DNA from 2 places in the Streptomyces sp. NPDC020490 genome. Region 2 is predicted to be linked to the other one. Evidence: predicted binding sites of a transcription regulator. Region 2 holds the regulator's gene; the other holds the start of a gene.

Region 1 (7,793 bases), on a different contig from region 2:
CCTTCCTGCGCTGCTGCGGAATCGGAATGTGACGCGCAACAGGTGAAACACACGCCGCCGGAGGCAGTCGACCGACGGTGATCATCACCGGACCACACCACGAGAGAAACGAGAAGACTTTGCGCAGGAACACAGCCATGGCCCTGACCGCCGCGACGCTGATCGCCGGCACCATCGCCGCCCCCGCGGCCTTCGCCGGCACCACCACCGCTCAGGCGTACACCTGTCACTACACCGTCTCGGGAGGCAAGGCGTATGCCGGCTACTACAGCGGCAACACCGTGATTCCCAGCTCCACCGGAGTGTCGAGTGCGGGCATCGAGGCCCAGTGCCTGCTCAAGAGGGCGGGATTCGACCCGGGCACCATCGACGGAGTCTTCGGGACCAACTCGAAGGCCGCCGCCAAGAAGTTCCAGACCCTGATGAACAACGCGTTCGGCTACGCCATCGCCATCGACGGCATCGTCGGCAGCGAGACCTGGCCCGCGCTGCGCTGGTACGCCGAGTACAACGCCTGAGCAGCCGTCATTCGGCCGGCCGGGGCGGTGGCGCAGACTGATCCCATGAACCACGCCCAGCTCACCGCCCTCGGTCGCGCGCTCCGTCTGCTCGGGGAGCACGGCGAAGCGCTGGGGGCCGACACCCCCGACGCCAAGCTGCACGAGGTCAAGGCCGATCTGCGCCGGGCCCTCGACCTGCTGGAGGACAGTGTCAGCGGCGCCGCGCCCAGCACCCGCTGCCCCGAGCACCCCACCGGTCCGGTCGACGAGAGCGCCCCCGACCTGTGCCTGCTGTGCGAGACCCGGCGCCGGGCCGCCCGCCGCGCCGAGTACAACGGCGGGCCCGTGCCGCAGGCCCCCACCGAGCCCGTCCCGTCCCGCTACGGCGTGCGCGCCGACCGCCCGCAGCCCCAGCAGCGGTGGCTGCCGGAGCTGTGGAACGGGCAGGAGTGGCAGTTGTGCGGGACGCCCCGGCGGGACCGGCGCGAGGCCGAGCTGTACCTCGCCGCCCAGCGGCGCGGCCCCCGCCCCGCCATGGCGTACCGGCTCGTGCACGAGTTCACCGACTACGAGGTGCTCCGCGTGTGGGGCACGCCGGTCAGGGTCGACATCGAGCCGATGGGCAATCCGTAGACGCCGTCCGCCGGGCCGTCACCGGGCCCGCGGGCCCGCCTCGGCGTGTATCCGCTTGTGGCGCACACCGAGGGGCGGCTCCCCCTGTGCCTCGGCAGCAGGGGATGCCGCCCGCCGCCGGGCCGCGCTACTTCCTCTTGCGGTTCGACAGGGTCGTGGACGGTGTCGTCTGCTGCGTCCATGCCTCCGTGCAGGTGAGGCTCGTACCCGCCACGTTGCAATGGGTCTGGTAGACGAGCCCGCCCGTGGTCAGGAGCTGGACCCGCAGGTCGTTGCCCTGCGCGGTGACCCCGACGGCACAGGCACTGGCGGGGTAGCCCGGGTTGTCAGCGTCACTCAGGTTGACCCATTGGTAGTCGCCCACCGACGGCGTGAGGGCCTGGCTGCCCACGAAGGTCTGGCCTCCGGAGATGACCGCGCTGAACTGTCCCGAGCTCGACGGAGCGATGCTGTCGATGTCCGCGCAGGGACCGGTGGCGCCGGTGGAACCGGTCGCACCCGTCGCACCCGTCGCACCCGTCGCACCCGTCGCACCAGTGGCGCCAGTGGCGCCGGTCTCACCTGGCGCACCCGTCGCGCCGGTCGCGCCGGTCACACCCTGCGGACCCTCGGGCCCGGTCGCGCCGGTCACACCCTGCGGACCCTCGGGCCCGGTCGCACCCGTCACACCCTGCGGACCCTCGGGCCCGGTCGCACCCGTCACACCCTGCGGACCCTCGGGCCCGGTCGCACCGGTCACACCCTGCGGACCCTCAGGCCCGGTCGCACCCGTCACGCCCTGCGGCCCCTCCGGACCCGTGGCGCCGGTCGCGCCGGTCGCACCGGGCGGGCCCGTGGGTCCGGTCGCACCCGTCGCGCCCTTGCACTGGTCCTTGCCGCCGCCGTTCCCGTGAATGTCGCCCCTGTCGTCCGCGGCGCGCCTGCCCGGGACTCCGCAGTGGTCGCCCTTCGCCACGGCCACGTGCACCTGCATGCTCTGCACCGCCGCCACGGCGGGGTCGACCAGTCCAGCGGCCATGACCAGGGTCAGCGAGGCGAGCATGCCCGCCTGCTTGAATCGCTCGCGCGCCAGCGGTCCCAGGCGCGGAGTCCTCCGGATATCCGGATCCATTCGTCGTCCTCCTTGTCAAAGGTGAATCGGACCTTCCGGGTTCAGCCTCATGCGGAGGCCGGGTGACGGCCTCCGCCCACCGGCCAAGGGGTACGAATATCAGGCAATCGGATCAAAATGGCGCCTCCGGACGAGCGCCTCCCGGCCGTGTCCGCGCGTGGCACGCGCCGGAAACGCCGGACGCATGTCACGGTGGTCGGCCGACCCCACCCGCCCACCGGCCACCGGCCAGGACCCGTGAACCCATGAAGAAACAGACCATCTGCCTCTGCATGATCGTCAAGAACGAGTCACGGGTGATCGAGCGATGCCTCAGCTCGGTACGTCACCTCGTCGACACCTGGATGATCTCCGACACCGGTTCGACGGACGGCACCCAGGAACTGGTCCGCAAAGCACTCGACGGCATCCCCGGCGAACTCCACCAGGACCCCTGGGTCGACTTCGGCCACAACCGCACCCTCAACATCGGGTACGCCCTCGGCAAGGCGGACTACGTGCTCACCCTGGACGCCGACCACGTACTGCGCCAGGACGCGCCGTTGCCGCACCTGACGGCGACCTCCTACATGCTGCGCTACGACAGCCCGGGCACCCAGCACCGCTTCAAGCATCTGATGCGCGCGGACCGCGTCTGGCGGTACGAGGGCGTCACGCACGAGTACCCGTGCACCGACGGGCCCGACGTGCAGGAGAACCTCGAAGCCCTGGTGATCGAGGACCACGCGGACGGCGGCTGCCGCGCCGAGAAGTTCGAGCGGGACGCGCGCCTGCTGCGCCGCGAGCTGGAACGGGACCCGGACAATCCCCGGACCGTCTTCTACCTGGCCAACACCGTACGCGACCTGGGCCGGGCCGAGGAGGCCGTCGAGTTGTACGAGCGCCGCGCGGCCATGGGCGGCTGGGCGGAGGAGGTCTACTGCTCGCTGCTGGAGAGCGGCATCCTGCGGGCCGAGCGGACCGACGACTGGGCGGGTGCGATCGAGGCCTTCTCCCGGGCCTGGGAGGTCCGGCCGCAGCGCCTGGAGGCCTGCTACGAGCTCGCCTCCCGGCTGCGCCAGAAGGGCCGTCACCGCACCGCCCACGCGGTCCTCGCCGCGGTCGTCGGTCGGCCGGAGCCGGAGGACCTGCTCTTCATCAAGCCCTGGGTCTACCGCTGGGGCCTGCTGTTCGAGTACTCGATCGCCGCGTACTGGGTGGGTGACCACGCCCAGGCGTTGCGGGCGTGCGACATGCTCCTGGCGATGCCGGACCTGCCCGCCGCCGTCCGCCGCCAGGTCGAGATCAACCGCGAGTTCTCGGTCCGCCATGCCGTGGCCGTCGCTCAGCCGGCCGCCGCCGCCCGCCGGCCGAAGGCCGCGTCCGCGGCCCGGTCGGGCAAGGGCGCGAGGAACCGCCGGGGCGGCAAGAGCCGCAAGAAGTAGGCGGACGGCACGGGCCGGAGACGAGGGCCCGGACAACGCCCGAGGGCGGCACCCCCTGCGAGCAGGGGGTGCCGCCCTCGGAAAGGACAGCTCGATCCGGGCGCGGATCAGAAGTCCATGTCACCGCCCGGCATGCCGCCGCCGGCGGGCGCGGCGGCCTTCTCCGGCTTGTCGGCGATGACGGCCTCGGTGGTGAGGAACAGCGCGGCGATGGAGGCGGCGTTCTGCAGGGCGGAGCGGGTCACCTTCGCCGGGTCGATGATGCCCTCGGCGATCATGTCGACGTACTCGCCCGTGGCGGCGTTCAGACCGTGGCCGACGGCCAGGTTGCGCACCTTCTCCACGACGACGCCGCCCTCGAGACCACCGTTGACGGCGATCTGCTTCAGCGGGGCCTCCAGGGCCAGCTTCACGGCGTTGGCGCCGGTCGCCTCGTCACCCTCGAGCTCCAGCTTCTCGAAGACCTGGGAGGCCTGCAGCAGGGCCACGCCACCACCGGCGACGATGCCCTCCTCGACGGCCGCCTTGGCGTTGCGGACGGCGTCCTCGATGCGGTGCTTGCGCTCCTTGAGCTCCACCTCGGTGGCGGCACCGGCCTTGATGACCGCGACACCGCCGGCCAGCTTGGCCAGGCGCTCCTGCAGCTTCTCGCGGTCGTAGTCGGAGTCGCTGTTCTCGATCTCGGCGCGGATCTGGTTCACGCGGCCCGCGACCTGGTCGGCGGAGCCGGCGCCGTCGACGATGGTGGTCTCGTCCTTGGTGATGACGACCTTGCGGGCGCGGCCCAGGAGGTCCAGGGTCGCGTTCTCCAGCTTGAGGCCGACCTCCTCGGAGATGACCTCGCCGCCCGTGAGGATGGCGATGTCGCCGAGCATGGCCTTGCGGCGGTCGCCGAAGCCCGGGGCCTTGACGGCGACGGACTTGAAGGTGCCGCGGATCTTGTTGACGACCAGGGTCGACAGGGCCTCGCCCTCGACGTCCTCGGCGATGATCAGCAGCGGCTTGCCCGACTGCATGACCTTCTCCAGCAGCGGGAGCAGGTCCTTGACCGAGGAGATCTTGGAGTTGGCGATCAGGATGTACGGGTCGTCGAGGACGGCCTCCATACGCTCCATGTCGGTGGCGAAGTACGCCGAGATGTAGCCCTTGTCGAAGCGCATGCCCTCGGTGAGCTCGAGCTCCAGACCGAAGGTCTGCGACTCCTCGACGGTGATGACGCCTTCCTTGCCGACCTTGTCCATCGCCTCGGCGATGAGCTCGCCGATCTGCGTGTCGGCGGCGGAGATGGAGGCCGTGGAGGCGATCTGCTCCTTGGTCTCCACGTCCTTGGCCTGCTCGAGGAGGGCGGCGGAGACGGCCTCGACGGCCTTCTCGATACCGCGCTTGAGGGCCATCGGGTTGGCGCCGGCGGCTACGTTGCGCAGACCCTCGCGCACGAGCGCCTGGGCGAGCACGGTCGCCGTGGTCGTACCGTCACCGGCGACGTCGTCCGTCTTCTTGGCGACTTCCTTGACCAGCTCGGCGCCGATCTTCTCGTACGGGTCCTCGAGTTCGATCTCCTTGGCGATGGAGACACCATCGTTGGTGATCGTGGGGGCGCCCCACTTCTTCTCGAGGACGACGTTGCGACCCTTGGGGCCGAGCGTCACCTTCACGGCGTCCGCGAGCTGGTTCATGCCGCGCTCGAGGCCGCGCCGCGCCTCCTCGTCGAACGCGATGATCTTGGCCATGTGAAGTGGTCCCTCCAGGACTGGGGGTGATTCCTTCGGACCGCGCCCGCGCCCGCGACGGACGGCTCGCCTGCCTCGTGGTTCCTTGCCCCACCCGGCCTGCGGGCCTCACCGACCCGGTCCTCGTTGTCACTCTCACCTTCAGAGTGCTAACGCCAATGATTAGCACTCGACCCCCGAGAGTGCAAGACGCGCCCGCGGAGCGGGCTCGTTGGGGGGTGGCGGTCGGGTGACGGGCGGGCGCAAGGCGCGCCCGCGGAGCGGGCGGGGACCTCGTCACCCGCGAACGTGTGTGCGGGCAGGACGAAGGGCCCGTACCCCGGGAGGTACGGACCCTTCGACGGAAGACGTCGCTGCGGTTCGGTCGGTCGCGCGTATCAGGCGGTGACGCGCACCATGTCGGCCTGCGGGCCCTTCTGGCCCTGCGAGATCTCGAACTCCACCCGCTGGCCCTCTTCCAGGGTGCGGTACCCGTCCATCTGGATGGCGCTGTAGTGGACGAAAACATCCGCACCACCGTCGACCGCGATGAAGCCGTACCCCTTCTCCGCGTTGAACCACTTGACGGTGCCCTGAGCCATGCCTAACTCCCCTATTACTGGCCCTTGCACGGACCCGCACTTCGCGGATCCGGGTCAGACCTCACCCCCCACGGATTGGGGGCGTGCGCCGGAACGCGTCGACCGCGGCCGAATGTATCTGCCCAACTGCCGTCTGCAACAGGTCAGTCGGACGAGAATTCCGGACGGAAGGGGTCCGGAATGTAGTAAGAATTCCCCCGAATTCAGGGCAAGTCGGGCCGCACATAAAGAGCGAATGGCGCAAAAGACTCGCACACTTTGGCTATTTCTCGACGCATCCGGAGCGGGCGTGATCGCGTCCGGCGCGCGGAGCCGGGGGTGGGTTCCCCAACTGTACCGCGCTCAACCATGCAGAATTGCCCCCTCCGTTTCTCTCACGGAGAGGGCAATCGGTCAGAACTCTGCGTCGCCGTCGTTACCGGCGGTAAGCGAACGGCCAGGTCAGCCGCCCGCGACGGCCGGGATGATGGAGACGCCGGCCCCGTCGGGGGTGACGGTCTCCAGGCCCTGCTCGAAGCGGACGTCGTCGTCGTTGACGTAGACGTTGACGAAGCGGCGCAGCTTGCCCTGGTCGTCCAGGACGCGGGCGGCGATGCCGGTGTGGTTCTTCTCCAGATCCGCGATGACCTCGGCGAGGGTCGCACCCTCGGCGGGGACCTCGGCCTGACCGCCGGTGTAGGTGCGCAGGATGGTGGGGATGCGAACGGTCACGCTCATGCGATTCGACCTCCAGTGACTACAGGACTTCTTTGCGTTTCGGCCGCCGGGCCGGCGGTTTCGGCCTGTGGAGCCGGCGTAAGACCTCGGCTCGGGTTCGTCCCGGGGGCGGTCGGCCGGGAAGCGGGAAGCCCGGCGGGTGACCGCTGGACTGCCCGGGACACCGAGGATGAGGTCAAGCGAGGCCAGCCTCTCGGAAGGAGTCCAGGTTGGGGCGGATGGTCGCGGTGAGGCCGGTGCCGGCCACCGCGTCCAGCGTCTTCAGGCCGTCGCCGGTGTTGAGGACGACGGTGGTCTTCGTGGGGTCGAGGACGCCGTTGTCGATCAGCTTCTTCGTCACGCCGACCGTCACGCCGCCCGCCGTCTCGGCGAAGATGCCCTCGGTCCGGGCGAGCAGCTTGATCGCGTCGACGACCTGCTCGTCGGTCACGTCCTCCACGGCGCCGCCGGTGCGGCGGGCGATGTCGAGGACGTAGGGGCCGTCGGCCGGGTTGCCGATGGCGAGGGACTTGGCGATGGTGTCCGGCTTCTGCGGGCGGACCACGTCGTGGCCGGCCTTGAAGGCGGTGGACACCGGCGAGCAGCCCAGCGCCTGCGCGCCGAAGATCTTGTACGGCTTGTCCTCGACGAGCCCGAGCTTGATCAGCTCCTGGAGGCCCTTGTCGACCTTGGTGAGCTGCGAGCCGGAGGCGATGGGGATGACGATCTGGTCCGGCAGCCGCCAGCCGAGCTGCTCGCACACCTCGTACGCCAGGGTCTTGGACCCTTCCGCGTAGTACGGCCGCAGGTTGACGTTGACGAAGCCCCAGCCCTCGCCGGCCGGGTCGCCGATGAGCTCGGAGCAGAAGCGGTTGACGTCGTCGTAGTTGCCCTCGATGCCGACGAGGTCGCCGCCGTAGATGGCGGCCATGACGACCTTGCCCTGCTCCAGGTCGCGCGGGATGAACACGCAGGAACGGAGGCCGGCGCGGGCGGCGGCGGCGCCGACGGCGCCGGCCAGGTTGCCGGTGGAGGAGCAGGAGAGGGTGGTGAAGCCGAAGGCGCGGGCGGCCTCCAGGGCCTGGGCGACCACGCGGTCCTTGAAGGAGTGCGTCGGG
Region 2 (7,793 bases):
CGAACTCGAGGGCGTCGTCGCCCTCGGCGTCCGTCACCCACACCGCCCATTCCTCGCCGTCGGTGCGGAAGGCGCGCGGCAGCCGGGCCCGGACGCCGGGTTCGGCGGCCAGCGCGCGGGCCGGGCCGGAGCGGTGGGTGACCCAGTGGACCGCGCCGCGCACGCAGACCGCGCTGCCGCGCGCGGTGTGGTCGGGGGCGGCGGACCGGAAGCAGCGGGCGGCGTTGACGGCGTACGGCTGCAGGTCGGTGCGCTGCCCGCCGAGGCGGATGTCGAGCCGGCGCGGCTCGGCGCCGTCGAGGTCGTCCAGGATCCACAGCTCGCCGGCGGAGCAGTAGACGACGCGGGTGCCGTCGCCGGAGGCGTGCCGGGCGTAGAAGCCGTGCTCGACGGGGGTGTGGCGGCGCAGGTCGGAGCCGTCGGCGAGGGAGGAGTACAGCGCCCCGACGCCTTCGTGGTCGGACAGGAAGGCGATGCGGTCCCCCGCCCAGACCGGGCACTCGATGTTGCCGTCGAGGTCCTCGTGCAGCCGCACGAACCGGCCGTCGCCGTCGCGGTCGATCCACAGCTTGCCCGCCGTGCCGCCGCGGTAGCGCTTCCAGCGGGCGGCCTCCAGGCCCATGGGCGCCGACAGCAGCACGGTGCTCGGCCCGTACGCGACGTCGCCGACCGGCCCGTACGGCAGTGTGGTGGCCGGTCCGCCGTCGAGCGGGATCGCGCGGGCCCAGGTGCGGCGCGCGCTCGCCTGTCCCTCGGCGCTGATCGCGAGGATCCGCCCGTCGGGTGTCCAGCCGCGCACGGCGGTCCAGCTGCCCCAGTACGTCAGGCGGGTGGAGGGGCCGCCGTCGGCCGGTGCGACGTGTACCTCGGGGGCGCCGTCGCGGGTGGAGGTCCAGGCGACGGTCGTGCCGTCGGGCGAGATGCGCGGCTGGCCGACCGGCATGTTGTCGGCGCTGACCCGCCACGCCCGGCCGCCGTCGAGCGGGGCGAGCCACACGTCGTCCTCGGCGGTGAACGCGACCGAATCGCCGTGCAGATGGGGGTGGCGGAGATACGCGGGCGCTGCGGGCTGTGTCACCCGATCACTCTATGCAGCCGCGGCGCCGCGCGACAGGGGGTTGTTGGATCACTCGCCGGCGCGCCCGGCCGGGCCGTCACTTGCCCTCGACCGGCCGGCACTGCGGGTCGCTCTCGCACCAGATGGTCCGGGTGACCGTGACGGTGGCGGTGGGCCCGGGCTGTCCGCCCGCCGGGTTGTTGCCGACGGGGGACGGGGTGGCGTCGCAGTTGCCGAGCCCGCTCACGTGGAACCGCACCTTGCCGCCCACCTTGGCGGTGAGGTCGCCGCGCACGCAGGCGCCGTTCACGGCGCGGGTGACGGTGCCGGTGACGGTGATCTCCCGGCCGTCCTCGGTCCGGCCCTGGCAGTCGACGTTCGCGACGCTGGTCCGGCTCGCCGTGGGCGTGGAACTCTTGGCGTCGTTGCCGTAGTTGGCCGTGCAGCTCAGCCACTGCACGTCGAGTTTCTGCCGCTCCAGCGCCTTGGTCGCCGTCTGGTCGGTGGTGTACGCGACCGCCGCGGAGCTCAGTCCGCCCGGATCGCAGGCCACGAGCCCGCCGACGCCCGCCACCACGATCCCGGCCACGGCCGCCGCCCGCGACCCGCGTGGCCGGCGCCAGTTACGCCTCAATGCCCCCATGAAGGGCAGCCTGCCACCGACCGGGCCGGCGCGGTAGAGCGCATACGGCCACGAACGCGCCCCCGGGCGGCTCTTGCGGGGCGGCCGCGCGTCGCCCCGCGGCCGCTCCGAAGTGCGGCCGTCAGGTGCGCAGCAGGAGCCACTCCTGAAGTTCCACCACGTTGCCCTCGGGGTCCTTGAGATGGGCCACGCGCATGCGGTCCGTCATGGGGGCCGGGCCGTGCAGCAGGGTCGCCCCGCGGACGGTGATCTGTTCGCAGTAGGCGTTCAGGTCGTCGACGCGCAGCACCACCAGGGAGCGGTGTCCGTTCGCGGGTCCGCCCAGTTCGCCGAGGATCTCCGCCATCATCGCCCGGTCCTGCAGGGCGATGCCCGCGGAGCCGGCGGCCGGGCTGAACTTCTCGTACGGTCCCCGGCTCGCCCCCGACTGCGGCTTCAGCCCGAGGACATCGGCGTAGAAGCGGTAGCAGGCGGGGAAGTCGCTGACGAGGAGCCGGACTTGGGCGAGTTCCACGGGATCTCCCTGGGGCGGTCAGGAGGGGGCGGTCAGGACCAGCGGCCGGTGCGGCCGAGGAGCAGGGCGGTCGCCGCCGTGCCGGCGGTGGAGGTGCGCAGCACGCTGCGGCCCAGCCGGTACGTCTTCGCCCCGGCCTGCTCGAACAGCGCCAACTCCTCGGGGGACACGCCCCCTTCGGGGCCGACGACCAGCACGATCTCGCCCTCGGCGGGGAGTTCGGCGGTGGCGAGCGGCTCGCTGGGGTAGGCGCGGTCCTCGTGCAGCACGGCGGCGAAGTCGGCTTCGGCGAGAAGTGCGGCAACCTGCTTGCTCGTCGCCGCGTCCGCGACCTCCGGGAAGCGGACCCGGCGGGACTGCTTGCCGGCCTCCCGGGCGGTGGCGCGCCACTTGGCGAGGGACTTCAGGCCCCGCTCGCCCTTCCACTGGGTGACGCAGCGGGAGGCCGTCCACGGCACGATCGCGTCGACGCCGGTCTCGGTCATCGTCTCCACGGCCAGCTCGCCCCGGTCGCCCTTGGGCAGGGCCTGCACGACGGTGATGCGGGGCTGCTCCTGCGGCTCCTCGCAGACGCTCTCCAGGTCCATGACGACGAGGCGGTCCTTGCCCTCGGCGGCCTTGACGACGCCCTCCGTCCAGCGTCCGCGGCCGTCGGTGAGGATGACGTCCTCGCCGGGCCGCATCCGCTTCACGGAGACGGCGTGCCGTCCCTCCGGGCCGTCGAGGACGTACTCCCCGCCGCGGAAGTCCGGCAGGACCAGCGGATCGAGCACGAACACCGGAGCCGTCATCGCACACCGCCTTCCGACAGCGCCGCTCTCGCTTCCGCGAGTTCGGCGGCCAGCACCTCCACCAGCTGTCCCGCGGACAGCTCCCGGGCCATCCGGTGGCCCTGCCCGGCCCACAGCGCCATGCCCTGCGCGTCGCCGGCCTTCGCTGCCGCCTTCCGCAGCGGCGCGGTGAGGTGGTGGACGTCGGGGTAGGCGGCGGGCGCGTACGGGCCGTGTTCCCGCAGGAAGCGGTTGACCAGGCCGCGGGCCGGGCGGCCGGAGAACGCGCGGGTCAGCTCGGTGCGGACGAACAGGGGGTTGGTCAGCGCCTGCTTGTGCACGGCGTTCGCCCCGGACTCCGGGGTGACCAGGAACGCGGTGCCGAGCTGGGCGGCACACGCGCCGGCGGCGAGGACGGCGGCGATCTGGCTGCCGCGCATGATGCCGCCGGCGGCGACGACCGGGATGCTCACGGTCTCGCGGATCTGGGCGACCAGGGACAGCAGGCCGATGCCGGCGCGGTCGTTCTCCGGGACGTCGCGGTGGGTGCCCTGGTGGCCGCCGGCCTCGACGCCCTGGGCTATGACCGCGTCGGCGCCGGCCCGCTGCACGGCGAGGGCCTCCTCCGCGGTGGTCGCGGTGGCCATGGTGAAGGTGCCGACGCGGCGCAGGGAGTCGAGGACGTCGCGGGTGGGCACGCCGAAGTGGAAGGAGACCACCGGCACCGGGTTGTCGAGCAGCACGGCGAGCTTGGCGTCGTAGCCGTCGTCGCGGCCGTTGTCGGGGTCGCCGAGCTCGGTGTCGTACCAGGAGGCCTCGCCGGCCAGCTGGTGGGCGTAGAGCTCCACCGTGGCGGGGTCGGAGTGGTCGGGCTGCGGCATGAAGAGGTTCACGCCGAAGGGCCGGTCGGTGATGCTCCGCAGCTGCTTGATCTCCTGGTACATGCCGTCGGCGGTCTTGTACCCGGCGGCGAGGAAACCGAGCCCGCCGGCCGCGCAGACGGCGGCGGCGAGGTGGGGCACGGAGACGCCGCCCGCCATGGGGGCCTGCACGATCGGATGGGGGCAGAGATCGGTCAGTGCGGAGGACATGACCGCATGTTGTCACGTCCCGTGAGCAAGTCCGAATCGGGACGGGCCCCTGGCCGGGGCCAGGGGCGTCCCGTGTGGTCAGCGCCCGTTGAAGGCGTCCTTGAGCCGGGAGAACAGGCCCTGCTGGCCCGGCTGGAACTGGCCCTGCGGGCGTTCCTCGCCGCGCAGCTTGGCGAGCTCGCGCAGCAGGCGTTCCTGCTCGACGTCGAGCTTGGTGGGGGTCTGCACCTCGACGTGGACGATGAGGTCGCCCCGGCCGCCGCCGCGCAGGTGGGTGACGCCCCGGCCGTGCAGCGGGATCGACTGGCCGGACTGGGTGCCCGGGCGGATGTCGACCTCCTCGAGGCCGTCGAGGGTCTCCAGCGGGACCTTGGTGCCGAGGGCGGCCGCGGTCATCGGGATGGTGACCGTGCAGTGCAGGTCGTCGCCGCGCCGCTGGAACATCGGGTGCGGCAGTTCGTGGATCTCGACGTACAGGTCGCCGGCCGGGCCGCCGCCGGGGCCGACCTCGCCCTCGCCCGCGAGCTGGATGCGGGTGCCGTTGTCGACGCCGGCCGGGATCTTGACGGTCAGCGTGCGGCGGGAGCGGATCCGGCCGTCGCCCGCGCACTCCGGGCAGGGGGTGGGCACGACGGTGCCGAAGCCCTGGCACTGCGGGCAGGGGCGGGAGGTCATGACCTGGCCCAGGAAGGACCGGGTGACCTGGGAGACCTCACCGCGGCCGCGGCACATGTCGCAGGTCTGGGCGGAGGTGCCCGGCGCGGCGCCCTCACCGTTGCAGGTGGAGCAGACGATCGCCGTGTCGACCTGGATGTCCTTGGTGGTGCCGAAGGCCGCCTCGTCGAGGTCGATCTCCAGGCGGATCATCGCGTCCTGGCCGCGCCGGGTGCGCGAGCGCGGGCCGCGCTGGGACGCCGTGCCGAAGAAGGCGTCCATGATGTCCGAGAAGTTCCCGAAGCCGCCCGCGCCGAAGCCGCCCGCGCCGGCGCCGCCGGACTGCGAGAGCGGGTCGCCGCCGAGGTCGTAGACCTGCTTCTTCTGCGGGTCCGACAGCACCTCGTAGGCGGCGTTGATCTCCTTGAACCGCTCCTGGGTCTTCGGATCGGGGTTGACGTCCGGGTGCAGCTCGCGTGCGAGCCGCCGGAAGGCCTTCTTGATCTCTTCCTGCGACGCGTCGCGGCGCACGCCGAGAACGGCGTAGTAGTCCGTGGCCACTTACGACTCCGCCAGGATCTGTCCGACGTACCGTGCCACTGCGCGTACCGCTCCCATCGTTCCCGGGTAATCCATGCGGGTCGGTCCGACCACGCCGAGCTTGGCGACTGCCTCGCCGCCCGAACCGTAGCCGACCGAGACCACGGACGTGGAGTTGAGTCCTTCATAGGCGTTCTCGTGCCCGATGCGCACGGTCATGCCCGAATCGCCTGCCTCGCCGAGGAGTTTGAGGAGGACGACCTGCTCCTCCAGGGCCTCCAGGACGGGCCGGATGGTGAGGGGGAAGTCGTGTCCGAAGCGGGTCAGATTGGCGGTGCCGCCGATCATCAGCCGCTCCTCGTTCTCCTCGACGAGCGTCTCCAGGAGGGTGGACAGCACCGTCGAGACGGTGCCGCGGTCCTCGACGTCGAAGCCCTCGGGGAGGTCTTCCACCAGCCGCGGGACGTCCGCGAACCGGCGGCCCGCGACCCGGCTGTTCAGCCGCGCCCGCAGGTCCGCGAGGGACGCCTCGCCGAACGGCGCCGGGCAGTCGACCATACGCTGCTCGACCCGGCCGGTGTCGGTGATCAGCACGAGCATCACGCGCGCGGGGGCGAGCGAGAGCAGTTCGACGTGCCGGACCGTGGACCGGGTGAGCGACGGGTACTGCACGACGGCGACCTGCCGGGTGAGCTGCGCGAGCAGCCGCACCGTGCGCGCCACGACGTCGTCGAGGTCGACGGCGCCGTCGAGGAAGTTCTGGATCGCGCGCCGCTCGGGGGCGCTCATCGGCTTGACGCCCGCGAGCTTGTCGACGAACAGCCGGTAGCCCTTGTCGGTGGGGATGCGCCCGGCGCTGGTGTGCGGCTGGGCGATGTACCCCTCGTCCTCCAGGGCCGCCATGTCGTTGCGCACGGTCGCCGGGGACACGCCGAGGTTGTGCCGCTCGGTCAGGGCCTTCGACCCGACCGGCTCCTCGGTGCCGACGTAGTCCTGGACGATGGCGCGCAATACCTGGAGCCGTCGTTCACTCAGCATGGCGCACACCTCCAGAAAGTCGTCCCCTGACGCCTTGCCTGGCACTCTGCGTGTCCGAGTGCCAGCGTTCCCCGGCCCAGTGTACGGCGGCGGGGTACTGACTGGGCAAGGTCGGTCCTGCCGGGGCGGGTCCGTACGGCCGGGCCTGTCCGACGATCCCCGTCGTCAGACAGGCACTAGCGTCGCGGTATGACGGTGACTTGGGAAGAGCTCGGGTGGGAGCGGCTGGCGGCCGGGGTCGGGCGGTGCCGGCTTCCGGGCTGGGACTGCACGGCCGGGCTGGTCGTCGGGGCCGGCACGGCGCTGGTGGTCGACGCGGGGTCGAGCCTGCCGGAGGGGGCGCGGCTGCGGGCGCAGGCGCAGCGGCTGGCCGGTCACCGTGTGACCCATCTCGCTCTCACCCACCCCCACTTCGACCATGTCTTCGGGGCGGCGGCGTTCGCGGGCGCGGAGGTGTTCGGGGCGGTCGGCGCCGACGCGGTGTTCACCGGGCGGCGCGGACGCGAGGAGCTGCGCGCGGACGCGGTGCGGTGCGGGCTGGACGCGCGGCTGGCCGAGGAGGCGGTGGACGCGCTCGCCGCGCCCCGCCATCACGTCAGCGGCGAGTGGACGCTCGACCTGGGCGGCGGCCGGCAGGTGCTGCTGGCGAACGTGGGCCCGGCGCACACCGCCCACGACCTGGTCGTGCTGGTCCCGGGCACGCCGGAGGTCGTGTTCTGCGGGGACCTGGTCGAGGAGTCGGGCGAGCCGCAGGCGGGTCCGGACGCCGTGCCGTCGCACTGGCCGGCCGCGCTGGACCGGCTGCTCGACCTCGGCGGCGAGGACGCGCTGTACGTGCCCGGTCACGGGGCGGTGGTCGACGCGGCGTTCGTCCGGGCGCAGCGGGACGCGCTGGCGGACCGTTTCGGCGTGTCGCGGTGATCGGCGGGACGGTTCTCCTATCGTCGTTCGAATGCGCCAGTACTCTCCGGACCTGACCCCTCCGTGGAAGAAGACCGGGCCCGCGCCGGAGGTCCCGGCGGAACCGGGCCTGGTGGTCGAGGAGCCCGCGAGCGGCTTCTGCGGGGCGGTGATCCGCTGCGAGGCGGGCACGGTGACCCTGGAGGACCGCTTCGGCAAGCACCGGGTGTTCCCGATGGAGCCGCGCGGGTTCCTGCTGGAGGGCCGCCCGGTGACCCTCGTCAAGCCGTCTTCCGGCCCGCTGCGGCCCACCCGTACGGCGTCCGGTTCGGTCGCCGTGCCCGGCGCACGCGCGCGCGTGGCCCGCGCCGGGCGCATCTACGTCGAGGGACGGCACGACGCGGAGCTGGTGGAGAAGGTGTGGGGCGACGACCTGCGCGTCGAGGGCGTGGTGGTGGAGTACCTGGAGGGCGTGGACGACCTGCCGTCGATCGTGGCCGGGTTCGCGCCGGGCCCGGACGCGCGGCTGGGCGTCCTGGTCGACCACCTGGTCCCCGGGTCGAAGGAGTGGCGGATCGCACAGCAG

The links. The regulator HrcA, encoded in region 2, represses chaperone genes, less so after heat shock. The targets are predictions, from matches to a motif close to TTNGCACTCNGNNNNNCNGAGTGCNAA.
Region 1: groL (chaperonin GroEL) is a predicted target of HrcA. The motif match lies at 5,561-5,587, and genes of this name have one in related genera.

Annotation. Positions count from the first base shown of each region.
Region 1 covers NZ_JBIRUY010000060.1:2,060-9,852, reverse strand. The annotation lists gene ACH4ZX_RS38305 (peptidoglycan-binding protein) at 1-32, shown strand, start outside; gene ACH4ZX_RS38300 (peptidoglycan-binding protein) at 138-518, shown strand; gene ACH4ZX_RS38295 (hypothetical protein) at 564-1,133, shown strand; gene ACH4ZX_RS38290 (hypothetical protein) at 1,261-2,244, opposite strand; gene ACH4ZX_RS38285 (glycosyltransferase) at 2,490-3,668, shown strand; gene groL (chaperonin GroEL) at 3,776-5,398, opposite strand; gene ACH4ZX_RS38275 (cold-shock protein) at 5,776-5,979, opposite strand; gene ACH4ZX_RS38270 (MoaD/ThiS family protein) at 6,421-6,696, opposite strand; gene thrC (threonine synthase) at 6,872-7,793, opposite strand, start outside.
Region 2 covers NZ_JBIRUY010000041.1:20,484-28,276, forward strand. The annotation lists gene ACH4ZX_RS33170 (S41 family peptidase) at 1-1,078, opposite strand, end outside; gene ACH4ZX_RS33175 (hypothetical protein) at 1,155-1,700, opposite strand; gene ACH4ZX_RS33180 (VOC family protein) at 1,822-2,214, opposite strand; gene ACH4ZX_RS33185 (16S rRNA (uracil(1498)-N(3))-methyltransferase) at 2,247-3,005, opposite strand; gene ACH4ZX_RS33190 (nitronate monooxygenase) at 3,002-4,075, opposite strand; gene dnaJ (molecular chaperone DnaJ) at 4,154-5,290, opposite strand; gene hrcA (heat-inducible transcriptional repressor HrcA) at 5,291-6,307, opposite strand; gene ACH4ZX_RS33205 (MBL fold metallo-hydrolase) at 6,497-7,228, shown strand; gene ACH4ZX_RS33210 (DUF3097 domain-containing protein) at 7,260-7,793, shown strand, end outside.